2 linked regions of the Priestia megaterium genome follow. The protein of the gene in region 1 interacts with the protein of each later gene in a pairwise test. Links are inferred from orthologs where the notes say so. Each region holds a gene or a part of one and is shown in the gene's direction. Other genes may lie near its edges. The genes, in order: CEQ83_RS24310 and mntR.

What was found.
Region 2: the proteins of CEQ83_RS24310 (region 1) and mntR interact in binary tests that used the Escherichia coli proteins (3 or more experiments, as listed by UniProt). The link is inferred for Priestia megaterium from one-to-one orthologs.

The regions. Positions count from the first base shown.
Region 1 is NZ_CP023317.1:4,725,553-4,737,768, reverse strand. What follows is about bases 4,286-7,145. They hold CEQ83_RS24310 (methionine ABC transporter ATP-binding protein), read left to right. Parts: upstream 4,286-5,132; coding sequence 5,133-6,158; downstream 6,159-7,145. Other genes in these bases: CEQ83_RS24300 (MetQ/NlpA family ABC transporter substrate-binding protein), read left to right, coding at 6,837-7,145; CEQ83_RS24305 (methionine ABC transporter permease), read left to right, coding at 6,151-6,819; CEQ83_RS24315 (thioredoxin family protein), read left to right, coding at 4,414-4,713; CEQ83_RS24320 (toprim domain-containing protein), read left to right, coding at 4,286-4,399. In the rest of the region: CEQ83_RS24345 (acetyl-CoA C-acetyltransferase), read left to right, coding at 1-743; CEQ83_RS24340 (acyl-CoA dehydrogenase family protein), read left to right, coding at 767-2,551; CEQ83_RS24335 (arsenate reductase family protein), read left to right, coding at 2,667-3,023; glycine cleavage system protein GcvH, read left to right, coding at 3,159-3,542; CEQ83_RS24325 (YusG family protein), read left to right, coding at 3,622-3,867; more of CEQ83_RS24320, read left to right, coding at 4,049-4,285; more of CEQ83_RS24300, read left to right, coding at 7,146-7,673; CEQ83_RS24295 (carboxymuconolactone decarboxylase family protein), read left to right, coding at 7,795-8,160; Fe-S cluster assembly ATPase SufC, read left to right, coding at 8,399-9,184; Fe-S cluster assembly protein SufD, read left to right, coding at 9,202-10,509; CEQ83_RS24280 (cysteine desulfurase), read left to right, coding at 10,509-11,729; Fe-S cluster assembly sulfur transfer protein SufU, read left to right, coding at 11,719-12,153; Fe-S cluster assembly protein SufB, read left to right, coding at 12,199-12,216. UniProt on the Escherichia coli protein: Part of the ABC transporter complex MetNIQ involved in methionine import. Responsible for energy coupling to the transport system. It has also been shown to be involved in formyl-L-methionine transport.
Region 2 is NZ_CP023317.1:4,233,286-4,245,488, reverse strand. What follows is about bases 2,696-5,542. They hold mntR (transcriptional regulator MntR), read left to right. Parts: upstream 2,696-3,826; coding sequence 3,827-4,258; downstream 4,259-5,542. Other genes in these bases: CEQ83_RS21690 (SA1362 family protein), read right to left, coding at 5,273-5,542; CEQ83_RS21695 (patatin-like phospholipase family protein), read left to right, coding at 4,361-5,242. Also shown: CEQ83_RS21715 (lipoate--protein ligase family protein), read left to right, coding at 1-385; more of CEQ83_RS21690, read right to left, coding at 5,543-5,671; CEQ83_RS21685 (DUF1385 domain-containing protein), read right to left, coding at 5,720-6,676; CEQ83_RS21680 (YqhR family membrane protein), read left to right, coding at 6,990-7,526; aroQ (type II 3-dehydroquinate dehydratase), read left to right, coding at 7,648-8,085; CEQ83_RS21670 (M24 family metallopeptidase), read left to right, coding at 8,087-9,145; efp (elongation factor P), read left to right, coding at 9,165-9,722; CEQ83_RS21660 (YqhV family protein), read left to right, coding at 9,861-10,142; spoIIIAA (stage III sporulation protein AA), read left to right, coding at 10,208-11,155; stage III sporulation protein SpoIIIAB, read left to right, coding at 11,162-11,674; spoIIIAC (stage III sporulation protein AC), read left to right, coding at 11,694-11,900; spoIIIAD (stage III sporulation protein AD), read left to right, coding at 11,921-12,203.

The DNA.
Region 1 (12,216 bases):
GCATGGGACATACAGCAGAACAAGTGGCGATGAAATACGGCATTTCACGTGAAGACCAGGATGCATTTGCCGTACGCAGCCATCAAAAAGCAGCAAAAGCACTTCAAGAAGGGAAGTTTAACGACGAAATTGTTCCCGTGGAAGTGACGCTTCGGAAAATCGATGAAAACAATAAGCTACGTGAACAAAAGCTGATGTTCTCTCAAGATGAAGGAGTTCGTCCTGGCACAACTGCGGACGTATTAGGGAAACTTCGTCCAGCCTTTTCGATTAAAGGATCCGTCACAGCTGGAAACTCTTCGCAGACAAGTGACGGAGCTGCATCCGTTTTTCTAATGGATAAAGAACAAGCTGAAGCAGAAGGCTTAAAGCCTTTGCTTAAGTTTCGCTCATTTGCAGTTGGAGGAGTTCCGCCTGAAGTAATGGGGATTGGCCCGGTAGCTGCCATCCCTAAAGCTCTTAAACTAGCAGGGCTGGAGCTTTCTGATATCGGATTGTTTGAATTAAATGAAGCATTTGCTTCTCAAGCACTTGGCGTTATTCGTGAATTAAATATTAATGAAGATAAAGTAAATGTAAACGGAGGCGCTATTGCCTTAGGTCATCCATTAGGCTGTACTGGAGCTAAGCTGACTCTTAGCTTAATGCACGAAATGCAGCGTCGAAATGAGCAGTTTGGAATTGTCACCATGTGTATTGGTGGAGGAATGGGAGCTGCTGGTGTATTTGAATTGTTAGCATAATCATTTCAAAGGGGGATATGAACATGTCAAATAAAACAAAACAAATGATTAAAGGTGGAAGTTTTTTAATTGAAGAAGGCGATGCAAGCCGCGTCTACACACCGGAGGATTATACATCTGAACAAAAGATGATTGCCAAGACGACAGATGAATTTGTAGAAAACGAAGTCCTTCCGCAAGTGGAATATTTAGAAAAGCATGAGTTTGACCGTTCTGTAAAGCTATTAAAACAAGCTGGTGAATTAGGCTTGCTTGGTGCAGATGTACCGGAAGAATACGGTGGGCTTGGTTTAGATAAGATTACCTCGGCTTTAATTGCTGAAAAAATGTCTCGAGCAGGCGGATTTTCCATCACTCATGGTGCTCATGTAGGAATTGGGTCATTGCCAATCGTCTTATTTGGAACAGAAGAGCAAAAACAAGCATATTTACCTGCTTTAGCGGTAGGGGAAAAAATAGCGGCTTATGCGCTGACTGAACCGGGTTCTGGTTCGGATGCTCTCGGTGCTCGAACAACAGCTCGCCTTAACGCAGAAGGTACACACTATGTGTTAAATGGAGAAAAGCAGTGGATTACGAATGCTGGATTTGCTGATGTATTCGTGGTGTACGCAAAAATTGACGGCGATAAATTTTCTGCTTTTATCGTTGAGCGCGAATTTCCAGGCGTTTCGGTTGGCCCGGAAGAGAAGAAAATGGGAATCAAAAGCTCATCAACCAGAACGTTGATTCTTGAAGATGCGCTTGTTCCAAAAGAAAACGTGCTAGGTGAAATTGGAAAAGGCCATGTGATTGCCTTTAACATTTTAAATATTGGGCGCTATAAGCTTGGAGTTGGAGCAGTTGGAGCAGGGAAACGTGCGTTAGAAATTACGTCTCAATACGTTAACCAGCGTCAGCAGTTTAAAACGCCAATTGCTAAATTCTCATTAACACAAGAAAAGTTAGCCACAATGGCTTCTAAATTGTATGCAACTGAAAGCTCCGTATATCGTACGGTAGGACTTTTTGAAGACCATATGGGCCAGCTTTCAGAAGAACAGCAAAAAGACGGAAAACAAATTGCTGCTTCCATTGCTGAATATGCTATCGAATGTTCATTAAATAAAGTGTTTGCCACGGAAGCTCTTGACTACATTGTAGATGAAGGCGTGCAGCTTCATGGAGGCTACGGTTTTATGAGCGAGTATGAAATTGAGCGTCTGTATCGCGATTCTCGCATTAATCGTATTTTTGAGGGAACAAATGAGATTAACCGTCTTTTAGTACCAGGCACATATTTACGCAAAGCGTTAAAAGGAGAGCTTCCACTGCTTCAAAAAGCACAAACGCTTCAAGAAGAATTGATGATGCTTATGCCGCAGGAAGTAGGAAATGAGCCGTTAGATCAAGAAAAAATGCTTGTGCAAAACGGGAAGAAAATTGCGCTCTTGCTTTTGGGATTAGCTGCACAAAAGTATGGCAAAGAATTAGAAAAAGAACAAGAAATTCTCGTTAATATTTCTGATATGATTAGTAACGTATATGCAATGGAATCTACTGTTTTACGTACTGAAAAAGCCATTTCCAAAACAGGAGTAGATCAAAACAGCTTAAAATTAAAATACACGCAAGTATTCTGCCAAGAAGCATTTAATCGAATCGAAGCAGATGCAAAAGAAACGTTAATTGGCGTTGAACAAGGTGATACGCTTAGAGTCATGCTTTCGTCTCTTCGCAAATTAACTCGCTATACACCAATCAATGTAATTAGCGTAAAGCGCGAGGTTGCAAAAACGCTTCTAGAAGTAGAGAAGTTCACAGTTTAAGGAAAAAGGAGCTCGTTTTGCGAGCTCCTTTTTGTTTAAGAAGCCTCTATCTAGGTAAATGATAAAGGATGTGTTAAAATACGAAAAAAGCTTAAAATAAAGGGTGGTTGACGAAATGTCATTATTTTTTTATTCATATCCAAAGTGCGGTACGTGCCGAAAAGCAAAGAAGTGGCTCGATGATAACGGAGTAGCATATGAAGAAATTCATATTGTAGAAAATCCGCCAACAAAAGAGCAGCTGCAAGCTTACTATCAGAACAGCGGCCTAGAATTAAAAAAATTCTTTAATACAAGCGGTAAAAAATATCGCGAGTTAGGTCTTAAAGATAAAGTAAGCAGTGCGAGTGAAGACGAACTTCTGTCTATTCTTGCGTCAGATGGCATGTTAATTAAGCGTCCGCTGCTAACAGATGGACAAAAAGTAACGCTTGGTTTCAAAGAAGAGCAGTTTGAGGACGTGTGGAAGTAAGTTTTCAAATAGAAAATTTTTACCTTTTACGTTACACTGTTAATAGGAAGTTATTTTAGGTTGTAGAAAGTGTTCTCCACGTTGAAGGCGCTTTTTATATAAACAAATTACGATACATATTTTGGAGGGATTAAGATGAGTACACCAAAAGATTTGCGTTATTCTGAAGAGCATGAATGGGTAAAAACAGAAGGAGACGTTGTCCGCGTAGGTATTACACATTTCGCTCAAGCTGAGCTTGGAGACATCGTATTCGTTGAACTGCCAGAAGTAGGAGCAACAGTAGAAGCTGACGAGCCGTTTGGTAGCGTTGAATCAGTAAAAACAGTTTCTGAGCTTTACGCACCAATTAGCGGTGAAGTTGTAGCAGTAAACGACAACTTAGGCGATAGTCCTGAACTTGTTAATGAATCTCCATACGAAGAAGCATGGATGATTACAATCAAACCATCTGATGCTTCTCAAGTAGACAAGCTGATGACAGCAGAGCAATACGAAGAAATGACAAACGAAGGATAATATTCCTCCATAAATTGTCTTTATGAAAAGTTTTTGACTGGACACTCTATTAGTAAACAAGCTAAAGGAGTGTCTTTTTATGTTTGAAAAACAAAAAATGGACGTTACAGATCGCGTTACAGCTAAATTTCATGACGGCGGTATGAAATTATACGTTGATAAGCAGCCAATTGGTGAAGTTAGCTACGGAACAAGCGGCAATGAATACCGCTTTGAAGAAGGATATTCGCAAGAAAATAATAAGTTCTATCAATACGCGGACGTACAAAAACAAGGTGAAACGCAAAAATATACAGACTGCGATGAAGAAGCAGGATGGTGCTAAACAGTGGCAACTGCCGCTGTTTTTCTTGTTTTATAGAGATAATATGGCCTAAACTGCCTTTTAAAAGAGTTCTTTCTTGCAAATTTCTTTTAAAAAACAGGTGAACTGTGATACATTAACGAATATTGTATAGCATAAAGAAATGATGTTACTATACAACTGACGATTATGGGTGATGAAAATGGGGCTAATTGAAATTGAAAAAGTAATTATTGTCGAAGGAAAGTCAGATAAAAAGCGTATTCAAGATATCATTCGAGAACCAATTGAAATTATTTGTACAAACGGTACGATTAGTTTATCAAAGCTGGATGAAATTATTGACTGTACGTTTAACAAAGAGGTATACATACTCGTTGACTCTGATGATTCAGGGAATAAGCTGAGAAAACAATTTAAACGAGAGCTTCCGGAAGCAGAGCATCTATATATTGATAAAATGTACCGAGAAGTTGCTGCCGCCCCTAGACATCACATAGCAACAGTATTGCTGAGTGCCAATATCGATGTTAATGCAGAATTTTTAACATAAAAGGAATGAGCAACATGCAAGAATGGAGCGAAAAACAGCTGGATGATCAGTTAAAAGAAGGAGAAAGAGCCTTTATCTTTTTCCATACGCCTTTTTGCGGGACATGTCAGCTGGCAAAAAAAATGTTAACCGTGGCAGAAGCGATGCTGCCGGATGTAACCATCGGAATGAGCAATTTAAATTATATGCCTTCAAAAGCAGAATTATTTTCTATTGAAAGCGTACCTTGTTTGATTGAAGTGGAAAATGGTGAAATGGTAAAAAAACTCTACGCGTTTCATTCCATCGAGCACGTACTCGAGGAGCTTCGATAATCAAACGTTTGTTTAAAATGAAGAAATGGAAAGAGAGCGAACCGTTGGGGCTGTTGAAATCTTGGGATATTATCCCAAGAACAAAATCTGTTGACAGCCTATCTGACACATGCTAAAATCACACTCATGAATGTTCATAAATGAATGAATATTTCCCAAAAACAAAATAATTGTTGCGAACTCTTATCAAGAGAGGTGGAGGGACTGAGCCCTGTGAAACCCGGCAACCGTCAGACTAACTGAAATGGTGCCAATTCCTGCAAAGCTATGCGCTTTGAAAGATGAGAGAAAGGATTAAATATCGAGCCTTTCTGTCATGCGCAGAGAGGCTTTTTTAATGGGGAAAATTGTTTTACGGCTTTTTCATCCTATAGGGCAACCTAACATAATTAAGTTTTTATTAAAGAAGGTGAAGAAATATGATTACATTAACAGACGTTACAAAAATTTATCAGGCCAAAAGCGGTCAAGTAACAGCTGTTGATAATGTGAATCTAACCGTTAACCAAGGTGAAATTTACGGAATTATTGGTTATAGCGGAGCGGGGAAAAGTTCTTTGATTCGCTTGCTAAACGGATTAGAAACACCAACGACAGGAACGGTCGAAGTAGCAGGTAATGATATTGGAAAAATTAAAGGCGGAAAACTCAGAAAAGCTAGACAAGAAATTAGTATGGTATTTCAGCACTTTAATATCTTGTGGTCGCGTACGGTACGAGAAAATATTGCCTTTCCGTTAGAAATAGCAGGGATTTCAAAAGAAAAAAGAATGAAACGAGTAGACGAACTTATTAAGCTAGTCGGGCTTGAAGGGCGTGAAGATGCTTATCCATCACAGCTTAGCGGCGGACAAAAGCAGCGTGTTGGGATTGCTCGAGCGCTAGCGAACAATCCAAAAGTATTGCTTTGTGATGAAGCAACATCAGCGCTTGATCCTCAAACCACAGATTCTATTTTAGATCTGTTAGTAGATATTAATGAGAAGCTAGGGTTAACCATTGTATTGATTACTCATGAAATGCACGTCATTCGTAAAATTTGTCATCGAGTAGCCGTTATGGAAAATGGGGCAGTAGTAGAAGAAGGACAAGTGCTAGAAGTATTCAGAAAACCTAAGCAGCCGATTACAAAACGATTCGTTCAACAGATTTCTGAACCAGAGGAAACGTTTGAAACGATTGAACAAGTAAAAGAGCTGTATCCAAGCGGGCAAATTATTCAGCTGACGTTTGTTGGCGGAAAAGCAGAGCAACCGCTCATTACAACGATTTTAAAACAGTTTGATGTAACGATTAATATTTTGCAAGGAAAGATTTCTCATACACAAACAGGTTCATACGGGACGTTGTTCGTTCATTTAGACGGAGAATTAACAGAAGTTAAAAAAGTCATTGCATACATTCATGAGCAGCAGGTAGAAGTGGAGGTAATGACAAATGCTTGAGAAACTATTTCCAAACGTTATTTTAGATGATTTTATTCAAGCGACAAATGAAACACTATATATGACGGCTATTTCAGTTGTAGCCACATTTGTTCTAGGTATTTTATTGGGCTTGCTTTTATTTTTAACGTCCAAAGGACAGCTTTGGCAAAACAAACCTTTATATGCCATTGTGTCGGCGGTTGTAAATATCTTTCGTTCCATTCCATTCATTATTTTAATTGTTTTACTGATTCCATTTACCAAAGCATTGGTAGGAAGTATTTTAGGCGCTAATGCAGCGTTACCGGCTTTAATTGTTGGAGCAGCACCATTTTATGCGCGTCTTGTAGAAATTGGTCTGCGTGAAATTGATAAAGGTGTTATTGAAGCTGCTAAATCAATGGGAGCCACAACAAGCACTATTATCTTTAAAGTGCTGTTACCTGAATCGCTGCCAGCTTTGATTTCCGGTTTGACAGTAACAACCATTGCGTTAGTCGGCTATACGGCAATGGCGGGTGTGATTGGAGCTGGAGGTCTTGGAAACCTTGCATATTTAGAAGGATTCCAGCGCAGCCATAATGACGTAACGCTAGCCGCTACGATCTTAATTTTGATTATTGTATTTATTATCCAACTTATTGGAGATGCGATTACTGCAAAAATTGATAAAAGATAAAGGGAGGATTATTTATTATGAAAAAATGGCTTTCAGCTTTAGCATTAACATCTGCGCTAGTAGTAGGATTAGCGGCGTGTGGATCTAACAATGGATCAAAAGATGAAAAAAAAATTGTCGTGGGTGCATCTAATACGCCTCATGCTGAAATTTTAGAACAAGCAAAACCTATTTTGGAAAAACAAGGAATTGATTTAGAGATTAAAAAATTCCAAGATTACATCTTACCGAACACAGCTCTTGCAAACAATGAAATTGATGCAAACTACTTCCAGCACGTTCCTTATATGAATTCAGTGCTAAAAGATCATAAAGGTGAAAAAGGGTATGATTTCGTAAGTGCCGGTGCCATTCACATTGAACCAATTGGTATCTACTCTAAAAAATACAAAAGCTTAAAAGATCTTCCGAAAAACGGCACAGTTATTATGCGTGATGCAGTAGCAGAGCAAGGACGTATTTTATCGATTTTTGAAAAAGCTGGCGTGATCAAATTAAAACCAGGCGTAAAGAAAACAGACGCACAAATTAAAGATATTGTAGAAAACCCTAAGAATTTAAAATTTAAAGCCGATGTTGAAGGCGGATTGTTACCTCAAATGTACAAAAACAATGAAGGTGACGCTGTTGTTATCAATGCTAACTATGCTATCGATGCTGGTTTAGATCCAGTAAAAGATCCAATCGCAGTGGAAAGCAAAGAAAATAACCCATATGCAAACATCATTACGGTTCACAAAGGTGACGAAAATAAAGATACAGTGAAAGCTTTAGTAAAAGTTCTTCACTCTAAAGAAATTCAAGACTACATTAAAGAAAAATACAAAGGCGGAGTATTGCCGGTAAATAAATAATAGAAGAAAAGCGCTTGCCCACTCTGGGCAAGTGCTTTTTTGTATGCATCAAAACGAATAACTCTTATTTTTCTCACGCATACTAACCGTGAAAACTTTACTGATGATGGGAGCTGACGTTATGCAGCAAGAAGCACGTCATTCAACTGAGCAAGCACTTCATGATTATAAAATGGGTGTTGGGAAATTTAGCGAAAAATTGCCGGAAGTAACAAAAACGTTTAATGCGTTTACTGAAGCATGTTTTGGAGAAGGTTCTCTTTCTAAAAAAGAAAAGCAGTTAATCGCGCTAGGAATCAGCGTAGTAGCTCAAGACGAGTACTGTATGATTTATCATACAAAAGGCTGCATTGATCAAGGTGCAACTGAGCAAGAAATTTTAGAAGCATGCGGAGTATCAGCGGCATTTGGCGGAGGCGCAGCGATGAGTCAGTCCGTTACGCTTGTCCAAGAGTGTGTTTCAGAACTGACTAGCCACACGCACTAAGTAAATAAAGCGGGTAAAAAGCTTGTCTTAGAAGGCTCTATCGAGTCTTTTAAGGCAACTTTTTTATGAGTGGATTTAGTCTTAAAAAACGTACATAATGGTTTAAAACCTTTTGGGTCAAAAGGTTGCTATAAGTTTTCATTTGTTATAAGATTGTAATGAGAATAAAATGAGAATAATTAAAAAGATATAGGTATATCGTTTTTTACTATATACGTCTATAACTGGAGGTTTTAATATGGCAGGGTCAACTTTAACAATTAAAGATCTTCATGTTGCAATTGAAGGTAAAGAAATTTTAAAAGGTGTTAATTTAGAAGTTAAGGGCGGCGAAATCCATGCAATCATGGGACCAAACGGTACTGGTAAATCAACATTATCTTCAGCAATCATGGGACATCCTAAATACGAGGTTACACAAGGAAGCATCACGCTAGACGGCGAAGATGTACTTGAGATGGAAGTAGATGAGCGCGCTCGTGCAGGTCTATTCCTAGCGATGCAATATCCAAGTGAAATCAGCGGGGTAACAAACGCAGACTTCCTACGTTCAGCAATTAATGCTCGTCGTGAAGAAGGCGAAGAAATTTCACTAATGAAATTCATCCGTCAATTAGACAAAAACATGGATTTCTTAGAAATGGATCAAGACATGGCTCAGCGTTACCTAAACGAAGGTTTCTCTGGCGGTGAGAAGAAGCGTAACGAAATTCTTCAATTAATGATGCTTCAACCAGGAATTGCAATTTTAGATGAAATCGACTCTGGTTTAGATATCGATGCGTTAAAAGTTGTATCAAAAGGTATTAATGAACTGCGCGGCAGCGAGTTTGGTTGCTTAATGATCACTCACTACCAACGTTTATTAAACTACATTACACCAGATAAAGTTCACGTTATGATGCAAGGTCGTGTTGTAAAATCAGGCGGACCAGAATTAGCGCAGCGTCTAGAAGCAGAAGGTTATGACTGGATCAAACAAGAATTAGGTATTGAAGACGAAACTGTAGAGCAAGAAGCTTAAGAGTTAGGAGGATCTCTATGACTATTGATACGAAATTACCATTTGATCAAGAGTACATCAGCAGCTTTTCAAAAGAAGCTAATGAACCAAGTTGGCTGCTAGATCTTCGCTTACAAGCTCTTGCGAAAGCAGAAGATCTTGCACTTCCAAAGCCAGATAAAACAAACATTTCGAAATGGAACTTTACTGCTTTTGACAAGCACACTTCACAGGCAAGCACAATCTCATCTGTAGACGAGCTTCCAGAAGTGGTTAAAGCACTGATTGATACAGAAGCGGTTAAGAATCTATATGTTCAGCGTGACCAAACAGCTGCATACTCAACGTTAACAGAAGAGCTAAAATCTCAAGGCGTTATCTTCACAGATATTCAAACAGCTGCTAAAGAGCATAGCGACCTTGTTGAGAAGTACTTCATGAAAGACGGAGTTAAAGTAGATGAGCACCGTTTAACTGCATTAAACGCAGCGTTATTAAACGGGGGTGTATTTGTATACGTTCCTAAAAATGTAGAAGTACAAGAGCCTCTTCAAGCTGTATTTGTCCGTGAAGATGAAGAAGCAGCTTTATTCAACCATGTTATTGTTGTAGCTGAAGACAACAGCTCAGTAACATATGTAGAAAACTACATTGCTACTGCTGAAGAGTCACACGGTGTTGTCAATATCGTGACGGAAGTATTCGCTAACAGCAATGCAAAAGTAACGTTTGGAGCTGTTGACTACTTAGCTAAAGGTACAACTACTTATGTGAACCGCCGCGGCGTAGCGGGCAAAGATGGTCGCATTGAGTGGGCTTTAGGCTTAATGAGTGAAGGAAATACAGTTTCAGAAAATACAACGTATCTAATGGGCGACGGTTCATATGGAGATACAAAAACGGTAACAGTTGGACGTGGAGAGCAGTCTCAAAACTTAACAACAAGTATCGTACACTTCGGAAAACATTCTGAAGGCTACATTTTAAAACACGGCGTTATGAAAGAAAGCGCGTCTTCAATCTTTAACGGTATCGGTAAAATTGAACACGGTGCATCTAAATCAAACGCTGAGCAAGAATCCCGTGTGTTAATGTTAAGTGAAAAAGCACGTGGAGATGCAAACCCAATTCTTCTAATTGATGAAGATGATGTAACAGCAGGACACGCTGCATCTGTTGGACGCGTAGATCCAATTCAGCTTTACTACTTAATGAGCCGCGGTATTCCGCAAACAGAAGCAGAACGTCTAGTTATTCACGGGTTCTTAGCACCAGTGGTAAACGAGTTGCCAATCGAAACGGTTAAAAAACAATTAACGGATTTAATTGAGAGGAAAGTTCGATAATGAATATCTCTGATATTCGTAAACAATTTCCTATTTTAGACCAAGAGGTAAATGGCAGCCCACTCGTTTATTTAGACAGTGCAGCAACTTCACAAAAGCCGCTTGCTGTAATTGAAGCAATTGAGAAGTATTACAAAGAATATAACTCAAACGTACACCGAGGTGTTCACACGCTTGGTACAAGAGCAACAGACGGATACGAAGGCGCTCGTGAAAAGGTTCGTAAGTTTATTAATGCAAAATCAACGGAAGAGATTATCTTTACGCGCGGTACAACGACAGCTCTTAATACAGTAGCTGCAAGCTATGGCCGTGCGAATCTTAAACCTGGTGATGAAATTGTGATTACTTATATGGAACATCACAGTAACATCATTCCTTGGCAGCAAGTTGCCAAGGAAACAGGTGCAACGTTAAAATATATTTCACTAACAGAAGATCATGCACTTTCACTAGAAGAGGTAAAAAGCACGATTACATCTAACACAAAAATTGTATCGATTATGCAAGTATCTAACGTATTGGGTACAATTAACCCAGTAAAAGAAATTGCAGAAATTGCACACGCTAACGGTGCAGTAATGGTTGTGGATGGTGCGCAAAGTACGCCTCACATGAAGGTGGATGTACAAGATTTAGACTGTGATTTCTTTGCTTTCTCTGGACATAAAATGGGCGGACCGACTGGAATCGGCGCTCTTTATGGAAAGAAAGAGCTTCTTGAAAAAATGGAACCAATCGAGTTTGGCGGCGAAATGATTGACTTCGTAAACTTATACGAATCAACGTGGAAAGAGCTTCCTTGGAAATTTGAAGGAGGTACGCCAATCATTGCAGGTGCAATTGGTTTAGGTGCAGCGATTGATTTCTTAGAAGAAGTTGGTTTAGATAACATTCAAGCACATGAGCACAAGCTAGCGCAATATGCACTGGATCGCTTATCGCAAGTAGATGGAATTACGATTTACGGACCGAAAGAGCGAGCGGGTGTTGTGACGTTTAATATTGAAGATGTGCATCCGCACGACGTTGCAACAGTAGTAGACGCTGATGGAATTGCGATTCGTGCAGGTCATCACTGTGCGCAGCCGCTGATGAAATATTTAAACGTATCGTCTACTGCACGTGCAAGCTTCTATCTGTATAACACGGAAGAAGAAGTAGATAAATTGGTGTCATCATTAATAAAAACGAAGGAGTATTTTACAAATGGCTTTTAATAATTTAGATACTCTCTATCGTCAAGTAATTATGGACCATTATAAAAACCCGCGTAATCGTGGAACATTGAATGAAGATACTGTGAACATTCATATGAATAACCCGACGTGCGGAGACCGCATTGAACTTTCTTTAAAAGTAGAGGACGGCAAAGTGGTGGATGCAAAGTTCGAAGGTGAAGGATGTTCAATTTCAATGTCATCAGCTTCAATGATGACACAAGCAATTAAAGGTCAAGAAGTAGACAAAGCGTTTAAAATGGCCCATATCTTCTCTGACATGATGCAAGGTAAAGAGTATGATGATAGTATAGATTTAGGAGATATTGAAGCACTTCAAGGTGTAGCAAAATTTCCTGCGCGTATTAAATGTGCAACACTAGCGTGGAAAGCGATGGAAAAAGGTCTTAACGAACAAAAATAAGACCTTCATTCATTCCCAATCCTATCAAGTAGGGGGTAATAAAAGATGGCTAAAAAAATGCCA
Region 2 (12,203 bases), 490 kb from region 1 along the record:
TGATGCTCCTTCTTGGTATGAACTTGTTGTAGAGGGCCGCAAAATTGCTGGAAGTGCCCAAACTAGACAAAAAGGAGTTATTCTACAGCACGGCTCTATTCTGTTAGAGATTGATGAAGATAAATTATTCAGCGTGTTTAATTATCCAAATGACCGCGTGAAAGAAAGAATGCAGCGCGCATTTCGTTCTAAAGCGGTAGCCATCAATGCAATTGCGGGCCGCAAAATTTCTATCGAAGAAGCAAAAGAAGCGTTTTATAAAGGATTTGCTTCTGCTCTTGATATCGATTTAGAACCGTATACACTGTCTGAAGAAGAGGAAGCATATGTAGAAGAACTAGCGCGCACAAAGTACGGATCGGATGAATGGAACTTTAAGCGCTAAACGAATGCGGATGGTAAATAGATAAAAGTGCAACTTCTTATAAGTTGCACTTTTTATTGGAATTTTTAGAAACAATGCTTGGCTAATAGAATACATAGGGAAGAAAAGTCAAACACTTTTTTTACGAAAAAAAAAATATTTCACTTGACACCCTTCTATATGTAGATGTTTGGAGAAGTGTCAAATACTATATATTGAATTCGTCCAAGCCGTGTGGTAAGTTATTGATAGTTGATTGAAAAACTCTATTTCCTTTAAAAGGAAATAGAGTTAATAAATTTATAGATGTTCGATAGGTAAGGAGTTGTGAGAATGACTGTTTTGTTAAATCAAAAAGTGAATATGAATGTTGAAAAGCTCAATTCAGATATTGAACGCTTTCCGCAAGTACATCCGATTACACCGGATATGAAGTTAACTCATAAAGGTGTTTCAAGATTGGTAATGTTAGACCGCTATGCGTTTAAAGATACGGAAAAATTAACGTTATCAGAAGGAGATTTTGTTGTTCTAACTGTAAAGGAAGACCCAAAATTTCCAGCACGAGGACTTGGCTATGTGGAAAGCATTAATTTTGAGCAAAAAACCGCTGTTGTCAAGGTAGAAGATGAGTTTAGAGGAGCTTTATCACCTGAAGAAGCAGAAAATGGGTTAATTACTCGTTCTTTAGATGTCATTGAAAAACCTCTAGAGGTCTTCTATGAGCAAATTGCAAAACGTAATGCAACAGGATTAGCTTCTGTGGAAAAAACAGAAGAAAAGCGCAAAGAGTGGTTTGAAAAGTTCTATCAAGAGCTTGTTCAGCTAAACTTTGTACCCGCTGGCCGCGTTCTTTACGGTGCAGGTGCTGACACGGACGTAACGTACTTTAACTGTTACGTAATGCCTTATGTAAAAGATTCACGTGAAGGTATTTCAGAACACCGCAAACAAGTAATGGAAATCATGAGCCGCGGAGGCGGTGTTGGAACGAATGGTTCAACTCTTCGCCCGCGCAACACGCTGGCTCGCGGTGTAAACGGCAAATCATCTGGTTCGGTTTCATGGTTAGATGATATTGCTAAACTGACGCATCTTGTTGAGCAAGGTGGGTCGCGTCGTGGGGCTCAAATGATCATGCTTGCCGACTGGCATCCTGACATTGTAGAGTTTATTATTTCTAAAATGCAAAACCCTCGCATTTTACGTTTCTTAATTGAAAACACAAATGACGAAATGATTAAAAAGCACGCGCAAGATAAATTGAAGTTCACGCCGCTAACAGAGTCTGAAGAAGCAATGTACCAAGGAATCATTAACTATAAACAAATTCCTGGTCTTGGTGGATTTAATGAAAAAATCATTAAAGATGCAGAAGAAAAGCTGCAAACTGGCGGAACGTACAGCGTTCATAACTCAGAGTTTTTAACAGGAGCAAACATTTCTGTATGCTTAACAAAAGATTTTATGGATGCTGTTGAAAACGACGGTGAATACGAACTTCGCTTCCCAGACGTAGAAAGCTATTCAAAAGAAGAAATGGCTAACTACAATGAAAACTGGCACGAAGTAGGCGACGTGCGCGAGTGGGCAAAACAAGGAAACAAAGTTCGTACGTACCGTACTATCCGTGCAAAAGAGCTATGGAACTTAATTAATATTTGTGCAACGTACTCAGCTGAACCAGGCATTTTCTTCTTCGACAATGCCAATGACATGACAAATGCTCAAGCATATGGTCAGCACGTTGTTGCAACGAATCCATGTGGTGAATAGTTTGCCTCATGTAAAACATTGCGGAATAAAGCAGGAACCCTGAGATGGGAATCTGAACCGAAGGCTAAACGTAAAGGTTTAGTCAGGGGCAACGCATAGAAGCTGATCCTGTATAACAGACTATAATGCTTCCACGAGGCCGCAACGTTACAATTTTAAAGCTTTGAAAAAGTACTTGAGAGAAATGGCTGAATAATTGTAACGAAAACGTATGCTGAACTTACGTAAATATGAAGCGTAAGAGGTAGAGGATAAAAAGCCTTTACGATAACAAATTTGGAACAACCACTTGCACCATTCTCTGTTTGTAACTTAGCTGCTGTTAACTTAGCGCAAATGGCAGATAAAGAAACAAAAACAGTTAACTTTGAAAAGCTACGTCAAACGGTTGAAACGGGCGTTAGAATGCAAGATAACGTTATTGATGCAACTCCTTATTTCTTAGAAGAAAACCAAAAGCAAGCGCTTGGCGAACGCCGCGTTGGTCTTGGTGTAATGGGTCTTCACGATCTTCTTATTTATTGTGAAACAGAATACGGCTCTGACAAAGGCAATGAGTTAGTAGATAAAGTGTTTGAAACAATTGCCACGACGGCTTACCGCGCGTCTGTAGAGCTTGGAAAAGAAAAAGGAAGCTTCCCGTTCTTAGTGGGCGAAACAGATGCTGAAACGGCTTCTTTACGTGAAGCATTCACAAATACAGGCTTCATGAAAAAAATGCCTGAAGATATTCGTGAAAACATTAAAGAGCACGGTATTCGAAACTCTCATTTATTAACAGTAGCGCCAACAGGCAGTACTGGAACGATGGTTGGAGTATCAACGGGTCTTGAACCTTATTTCTCATTCTCATACTTCCGAAGCGGTCGTTTAGGTAAGTTTATTGAAGTGAAAGCTGATATCGTTCAAGAGTATTTAGATCAGCATCCAGAAGCAGATCCAAACAATCTTCCTGAATGGTTCATTTCAGCTATGGAACTTGCACCACAAGCTCACGCGGACGTGCAATGTGTGATTCAGCGCTGGATTGATAGCTCAATTAGTAAAACAGTAAACGCTCCTCGTGGTTACACGGTAGAGCAAGTTCAAAAAGTGTACGAGCGTCTGTATAAAGGCGGAGCAAAAGGCGGTACGGTGTACGTAGACGGAAGCCGTGATGCACAAGTCTTAACGCTAAAAGCAGAAGAAAATACGTTTGATGAAGAAATTGAAGCGCCAAAAGAAGAAACAAAACCACACGTTGTGTTAGTTGATACAATTAATGAAATTCGTTCAACTGATGTAACAATCGGTTCTGAAGTAGGTAATACGTGTCCGGTTTGCCGTCAAGGAACGGTAGAGGAAATGGGCGGATGCAACACATGTACAAACTGTGGTGCACAGCTGAAATGCGGCCTTTAATTTTTAATCATGATTGACTAGTAAAAGCTGACTCAAGTGAGTCGGCTTTTATTATGTATGAAAATGGGGCATAAATAAGAAGCGGGAGAGAACGGTTCTTGTATTTGAATAAGCATTGTAGTATGATTTTAATTGAATGTCTTTTATCCAGTTTTATCTTATGACATCGCTTTATTTACACGTTTTTTTCACATAGATTATCAAACATGAACACGATATCACTATAAGAAACAGACATTTATGACTTATTATTAGCAATACATAATATTAATTGGGGGAGATTTCATGCCTACACCGAGTATGGAAGATTATATTGAACAAATATATATGCTAATTGAAGATAAAGGATACGCTCGAGTGTCTGATATTGCTGATGCATTGGCGGTTCACCCCTCATCTGTAACAAAGATGGTTCAAAAACTAGACAAAGATGAGTACTTAATTTATGAAAAATATCGAGGCCTTGTTTTAACAGCTAAGGGACAGAAGATTGGAAAACGTCTTGTTTATCGCCACGAGCTCTTAGAGCAGCTATTGCGAATCATTGGCGTGGATGAGAAGAATATTTATGATGACGTAGAAGGAATTGAACATCATTTAAGCTGGAATTCCATTGATCGAATTGGGGACTTGGTTCAATACTTTGAAGAAAATCATAACCGTATTCAAGATCTTCGCAATGTACAGAAACGAAATGAAGAAGAGCAAAAATTATAAGGAAAAAGCAGCGGCCAATAGCGTCACTGCTTTTTTTCTTTTTATCATAACTTGTTGCTGAGTCGACTACAAATGTAGAGTAGGTAGTTTGGAGGAGAGGCTGTGTACGTCGACGGAGTATTTTCAGGTGGCGGTATTAAAGGGCTTGCACTGATTGGTGCGTTACAAGCTCTAGAAGAAAAAGGCTTTATTTTTCGCCGGTTAGCGGGAACGAGTGCGGGTTCCATTATTTGTGCATTTGTAGCAGCTGGTTATACAAGTGAAGAAATCGTTGAAATGATGAATGAAATTGAGTTATCTTCTTTCCTAGATCAAAGAATGTCCTTTTTACCATCGAGCTTGACAAAATGGCTGTTTTTATATTGGAAAATGGGATTATATAAAGGAGAAAGGCTTGAAAAGTGGATTGCTGAGAAGTTGCGGAGCAGAGGAATTCGTACATTTGCTGATTTGCCTGATCAGTCGCTGCGTATTATTGCGTCAGATTTGACCAACAGTACGATGCTTGTTCTTCCAGATGATTTGCCTAAATATCACATTGATCCGAATCGTTTTTCTGTAGCAAGAGCCGTTCGGATGAGCTGCAGCATTCCATATTTTTTTGAGCCGGTTAAATTAAAATCTACTCCAAGCAGTTTAATAGTCGACGGGGGAGTGTTAAGCAACTTTCCAATTTTTTTATTTGATGATGATAAAAGTTTGAAGAAACGACCGGTAATTGGTGTGAAGCTGAGTCCGAAGGACGAAGAGAGAGAACGGAATAAAATTAAAAATGCCGTTGGTTTATTCAGTGCGCTTTTTGAGACGATGAAAGATGCGCACGATGCAAGACATATTTCAAAACGTCACGAAAAAAATATTATCTTTTTACCTGTTAATCAAGTTTTTGCGACAGAATTTACCCTCACAGAAGAACGGAAGGAAGAGCTGATTGCGTTTGGCAAAAAGCGTACAAGGGCATTTTTGAAAAAATGGTGCTATTAAAAAAACAAGGAGGCTTTTCTCCTTGTTTTTTTAAAAGAATGCTCTATTTTTCTTTTTTCCTTTTTTACCTTCGATGACGGTCAAGTGTGAGTTGTTTTTCTTTTTCTTTAGCGGTTTCGTTGATTTGGATACCGGGCGCTTATTTGAGCTTCGGTACGTATGCATATCAACTTTGTTGCTTCCTCGCTCTTTTTCTTTTTGACGCAGTTTCGATTGCTTTACTGCGCGCACATAGCCTCTATCTTGACCTTTTGTCTGAGAAGGGCGGAGAATAAACCGATAAACTAAGTAAAACAAAATGATAAACAGAAAAATATAACCTGCTTGACGTAATAAAACAGCTGGATCTGTAATCAACGTAAATGCAAAGCCAATGACTCCTAACCCGATTAGACCATATACAAGTGGTTTCACGAATGGACGTCTCATTTTGTTCACCTCCTAAAATAGTAAAAAAAGAAAGCAAAACGGTGTGGATTAGACAACTTGTTCGTCAGTGGTAGAAGAAAGTTCATTTTCAACGCGTAAAAGTTCTTTAAATGAAGCAATCGCAACTTCAACTTGATCATCTTTTGGTTCTTTGGTTGTTAAAAGCTGAAGCCATAAACCGGGATAACCTAAAAAGCGAAGAAGAGGGACATGACGAACTTTATTGGTTAACTGTAACACTTCAAATGATAAACCAAGGACAACTGGAATTAATGCAAGGCGATCCACAATTCGTAACCAAAGAGGATCCGTTGGAACTAGTAGGTAGACAAACATTCCTACAACTACGGTAAAGAGGATAAAGCTACTTCCGCAGCGATAATGAAGTCGAGATTGTGCTTGAACGGCTTCTACCGTAAGTTCAGCATTGTTTTCATATGCATTAATGACCTTGTGTTCTGCTCCATGATATTGAAACACCCGTTTAATAAGTGGCGTTTGTGAAATCACATAAATATAGCCAAGGAGCAATAATAGTTTAAATACTCCTTCAATAAAAACTTGAGCTACACTTGAAGTGAAAACAGGACGTGTCAATTGTGCTAAAAACACAGGAATCAATGTAAATAGTACTTTCCCGAAAAGAAAGGATATTACACCAATAGTTGCAACGCCAAATATTAAAGATAGTTTTGATTCTTTTTTCTCTTTTTGTTGTTCTGCTGCTACTTGAGCATCATCTTCTGGATTCACGTCATAGCGTTCAGAGGAAAAGTTCAAGTGCTGCGTACCGTTTGCACTGGCTTCAACAATAGCAGCAATTCCTCGTAAAAAAGGAATTTTTTTTAAAGCAGTGAGTACGGAATTTGATTTTCTTTTTGAATGAAAATAATCAATAGATTGATCTTTGCGGCGAATAGCCGTCACCATCATACGTTTGCCACCGAACATGACACCTTCTATAACGGCTTGACCACCATACGCAGGTTTTTGTAATTTAGACATTTCAGGCACCAACCTAACTTAACTAGACTAGACTTCTTAGTATTTTATATTCTACAGCAAAATCAAATAAACCTCTAGGCGGATGCATGTTATCTAGTTTAGCCAATATTTTTCATCTCCACACCCTTCATATGAATTTTTTTCCTTTCATTTATAAAATTTGTTTATGAAACTCTGTGCGAAGTAGTTTTAAAATGTCTCTGCGATATCAGGCGCCCTTCTTGCGTATAGGAAGAGTAATAAACGTAAAAACTTAGAAATGAGTCGGTAGGAAATGAGAAAAAAGTTCATACTACATCAAGAGGTGATTAATATGTCAGAACCTAAAGAACAGCATGAAAAAAAACAGGATAACCAACCTACGCATAAACAGGAAATATCTTTTTTATTTAAAGCCATCTTTATTTCCTTTTTTGGAGGGGTTTTCTGGAGCTTTATTGGCTATTTAAATTATCTGTTTAGCTTTAGTGTTATCAATCCAAATATGCTTTTAGATCCATGGGCATTAGGTGATTGGAAGGATAAAGGAATAGGTGTTATCGTCAGTATTTTTCTCATAGGGGTATTATCTATTGTTGTCGGGTTGTTATACTACGTCCTATTAAAGAAGTTTAAAACAATTTGGATAGGTTTTGCTTACGGCTTATTATGGTGGGCAATCGTATTCGTTGTTTTGAATCCGCTCTTTCCTAACTTGAAAACAATTGGAGAGCTTCCAGCTAACACAATTATTTCATCCCTCTGTATTTATATTTTATATGGTGTATTCATCGGATATTCCATTTCTTTTGAAGCGGCAGAGCTTCAAACAAAAGATGAATCTACAGATTTTCAAACGGCGAATAAGTAGTGTGAATGTTCCAACGTATGCTAATATATTCTATATAATGATTTAAAAAGAAAAATAAAGTGTAAATTCACACAAGTGAGCTGCATAAAGGGTTCGTAGTAGGGGAGAGTGTTGAAATAAGATGAATAAGATTTTAGTAATAAACGGTCCTAATTTAAACCGTTTAGGCGTACGCGAACCAGCGGTATATGGGACAGATAATCTTCAAAATCTTGAAGAGAAGCTTCAGCGAGCAGGCAGAGACCATGGGGTAGAAGTTGAGTGCGTACAGTCTAATCACGAAGGTGTAATTATCGACTGGATTCACGAAGCGGATGAGAAGTTTGATGGGATTATGATCAATCCTGGTGCTTTTACTCACTACAGTTATGCCATTCGAGATGCGATTGCCAGTATATCTGTTCCTGTTATTGAAGTGCATATTTCGAACGTACATAAGCGTGAAGAGTTTCGCCACCATTCGGTGACGGCACCTGTTACGCATGGTCAAATTGTCGGGTTAGGTTTATACGGATACGAGCTTGCTCTGCAGGCACTTTTACAATTAAGGGGGAAATAAAATGAAAATCGAAAAACTACGCGAACAGTTTTCAAAGTTGAATGTAGACGGTGTTGTCGTTACAAGTGAATATAACAGACGCTATATGACCAATTTTACAGGATCTGCTGGTGTCGTTATCATTTCTGAAGACAAAGCGGCATTTGTAACAGATTTTCGTTATGTTGAACAAGCAACTAGTCAAACAGAAGGTTTTGATATCGTTCAGCACAAGGGTCCTATTGTAGAAGAAGTAGCGAATGTAGTGAAACAATTTGGAATTAAAAAGCTTGGTTTTGAACAGAATTATGTTACATATGGACAGCATCAATTATTTGATAAGCATATCGGAGCGGAACTTGTTCCAATCTCGCACGCAATCGAAAACTTACGCTTGATAAAGAGTGACTCAGAGATTAAGATATTAAAGGAAGCTGCAAAAATAGCAGATGCAGCATATGAACATATTTTAACCTTTGTTCGTCCTGGTTTAACAGAGCTTCAAGTATCGAATGAACTGGAGTTCTTTATGAGAAAACAAGGCGCAACATCTTCATCTTTTGATACAATTGTTGCTTCAGGGCATCGCGGGGCTTTACCGCATGGTGTTGCTTCTGACAAAGTAATTGAAAAAGGCGAACTTGTAACGCTTGATTTTGGCGCATACTATAATGGTTACTGTTCAGATATCACACGAACATTTGCCGTCGGTGAAGTAAGTGATAAGCTAAAAGAAATTTATAATGTCGTACTGCAAGCAGAGCTTAACGGAATGAACGGTATCAAAGCAGGTATGACGGGTAAAGAAGCAGATGCGCTAACGCGTGATTATATTACAGAACACGGATACGGCCAGTATTTTGGACATTCGACCGGTCACGGCGTAGGGTTAGAAGTACACGAAGGCCCATCGCTTTCTGTGAAATCTACAGATGTACTGCAGCCAGGTATGATTGTAACCGTTGAACCAGGTATTTACATACCAGACTTAGGGGGCGTTCGTATTGAAGATGATACGGTCGTCACAGCAGAAGGTAATGAGGCATTATCGCACTCATCAAAAGAGTTCATTATTTTATAAAATGTAGGAGGATTTCTTCATGATTTCAGTAAATGATTTTCGTACAGGTTTGACAGTAGAAGTAGACGGGGGTATTTGGCGTGTAATGGATTTCCAACACGTAAAGCCTGGTAAAGGCGCTGCATTCGTTCGCTCAAAACTACGTAACCTTCGTACAGGAGCTGTGCAAGAAAAAACGTTCCGTGCAGGTGAAAAGGTAGGAAAAGCTCAAATTGATAATCGTAAAATGCAATATCTATACGCAAGCGGCGATCAGCACGTATTCATGGACAACCAGTCTTATGAGCAATTAGAGCTTCCGGCAAGTACAATTGAATATGAACTAAAATTCTTAAAAGAAAATATGGAAGTAGCAATTATGATGTACCAAGGTGAGACATTAGGTGTTGAACTTCCAAACACAGTTGAGCTTAAAGTAACAGAAACTGAACCTGGTATTAAAGGTGACACAGCTTCTGGCGGTACAAAACCGGCAACTGTTGAAACTGGTTTAACAGTAAACGTTCCTTTCTTCGTAAATGAAGGCGACGTATTAATTATTAACACAACAGACAGCAGCTACGTATCACGCGCGTAATTCGGTCGTGTAAGCAAGCTGCAAACACACGAAAAAGGCAGAGAATGATTCTCTGCCTTTTTTGTGTGTTTTTTTGTGCTAACCCTTCCTTATTTTGCATAGGTTGTACTAAACAACGCAGAGATATAGGAGGGGCTTATGAAGCAGTGGTTGGATCATTTAAACGGTACGGTATTAACGATGGCGTGCCTTCGATTTATTTCTTCATTTATTGAGTTTATTGCCGCTATTTTAATTGTCACAAACAATGATGTGAAAAAAGCGTTAATGATTAATGGAATGCTAGCGCTTGTTGGTCCGATTGTAATGGTGAGTTCTTTCACCATTGGTTTAGTGTCCGTAGCAGATCAATTATCTTTTGGAAAATTAATCATGATTGTAATAGGAGTGCTCTTCATTTTAATCGGTGTTTTTAAATAAAAGGTAGGCATAAAATGGTCAAGCTCATAATACATTGAAGTGAGTTCAAATATGAGGGGATGAATATGTTAAACGAAATACTTGCAATTTTTCCGCCTAATTTAAAAAAGACTGTTGAATTTTATGTCACAAACCATTCTCATGTGCTAGAAGAAATTCGAGTGCGCATAGGAAGACCTGTCGAATTTACAATCAACAATCAGCCTTATTTCGAATCGTATCTTCCAAGTGCAGAAGATGCTTTATTTATCTTAAATAAACTAAGCCAGTTTTCGATTTATATGATTGAAGAAGAATTAAAAAAAGGATATGTCACCATTGAAGGCGGACACCGGGTTGGACTAGCGGGAAAAGTTGTAACGGAAAATGGACAGGTTCGTGTGATTCGTGATGTATCATCCTTTAATATCCGGATTGCTAAACAAAAGATTGGCATTTCGAATCAGCTTATTCCTTTTTTATACAATCGCTATTGGCAAAGTACGGTCATTATAGGACCTCCTCAAACAGGAAAAACAACCATGATTCGTGATTTAGCCAGAGTAATAAGCACTGGCATAGAGCGCTCTAAGATTCCTCCGTTTAAAGTAGGGATTGTAGATGAACGATCAGAAATTGCTGGGGCTGTTAAAGGGGTTCCTCAGCATACATTCGGATCTAGAATGGATTTATTAGATAGCTGTCCGAAAGCTGAAGGCATGATGATGATGATTCGCTCCATGAGTCCCGATGTACTGATCGTGGATGAAGTTGGAAGTGAAGAAGATTGTAAGGCCGTACTTGAAGCCGTTAATGCTGGTGTTCGTGTCATTATGACTGTTCATGGGTATGACATTGACGATTTAATGAAGCGTCCCACTTTGCAAGCTTTAATGAAACTTCACGTATTTAAAAAGTATGTTGTGCTATCGAACAGCCGAGGTCCTGGAACACTTCAGGCTATCTATGATGAGCATTATAACTCCATGAAATTGACCGCTGAAAAGTCGCTTATTGAAAATAGTAAAGGGTGATGGTGTATGAAACTGTTTGGTGCCATCTTTATCTTATTTGCTTCCACTTACACAGGATTTGAGTTTGCAAAGCAGCTTAGCGAAAGACCTAGGCAGCTCAGGCAATTAAAAACGGCTCTTCGGTCGTTAGAAGCGGAAATTATGTATAGCAACCGGCCTCTTCAAGAAGTTGCTCATTTGTTATCTCTACAGCTTCCTAACCCTTTAGCTTCTTTATTTAGTGAGTTTTCAATGAAATTAAAAGAAGGTACTGAAAGTGTCAAGGAAGCTTGGGAAAAGACGTTGGACCAATTTTGGAAACAAACCGCACTTAAAACAGGAGAACTGGAAATCTTAAAACAATTTGGTGAAACGCTTGGTCAGCATGATCGTTATTCGCAGCAAAAGCATATTTTGCTGACGCTGAACCATCTCGAACGCGAAGAACAAGATGCAGTTGATAAGCAGAATCGCTATGAAAAAATGGTTAAAAGTTTAGGCTTTCTATCTGGATTGCTACTGGTCATCCTATTGATGTAGCGATGGAGGAGGATTGAATGTGGGAATTGATATGAACACCATTTTTCAGATTGCTGGGATTGGTATCGTCGTAGCTTTTTTAGTCACCGTACTCGAACAGATGGGAAAAAAAGATTACGCGAATTGGGTTACCCTCATCGGTTTTATTTATATTTTATTTATGGTTGCTTCGATTGTGGAGGACTTATTTCAAAAAATCAAATCGGTTTTTTTATTTCAAGGGTAGAGGGGTGATTTGCCATTGAAATGCTTCAAATTGTGGGCTTAGGATTAGTAGCGACATTTTTGGCACTCATTTTAAAAGAACATAAATCACCTATTGCTTTTTTACTTGTCGTATTCGTGGGATCCGTGATCTTTCTTTTTTTAATTGATCAAATCTACGAGATTATTAAGATGGTCGAGCGGCTGTCGATCAATGCTCACGTTAACATGATTTATGTGGAAACCATTTTGAAAATCATTGGTATTGCCTATATCGCCGAATTTGGTGCTCAAATTACGAAAGATGCAGGACAAGGTGCCATTG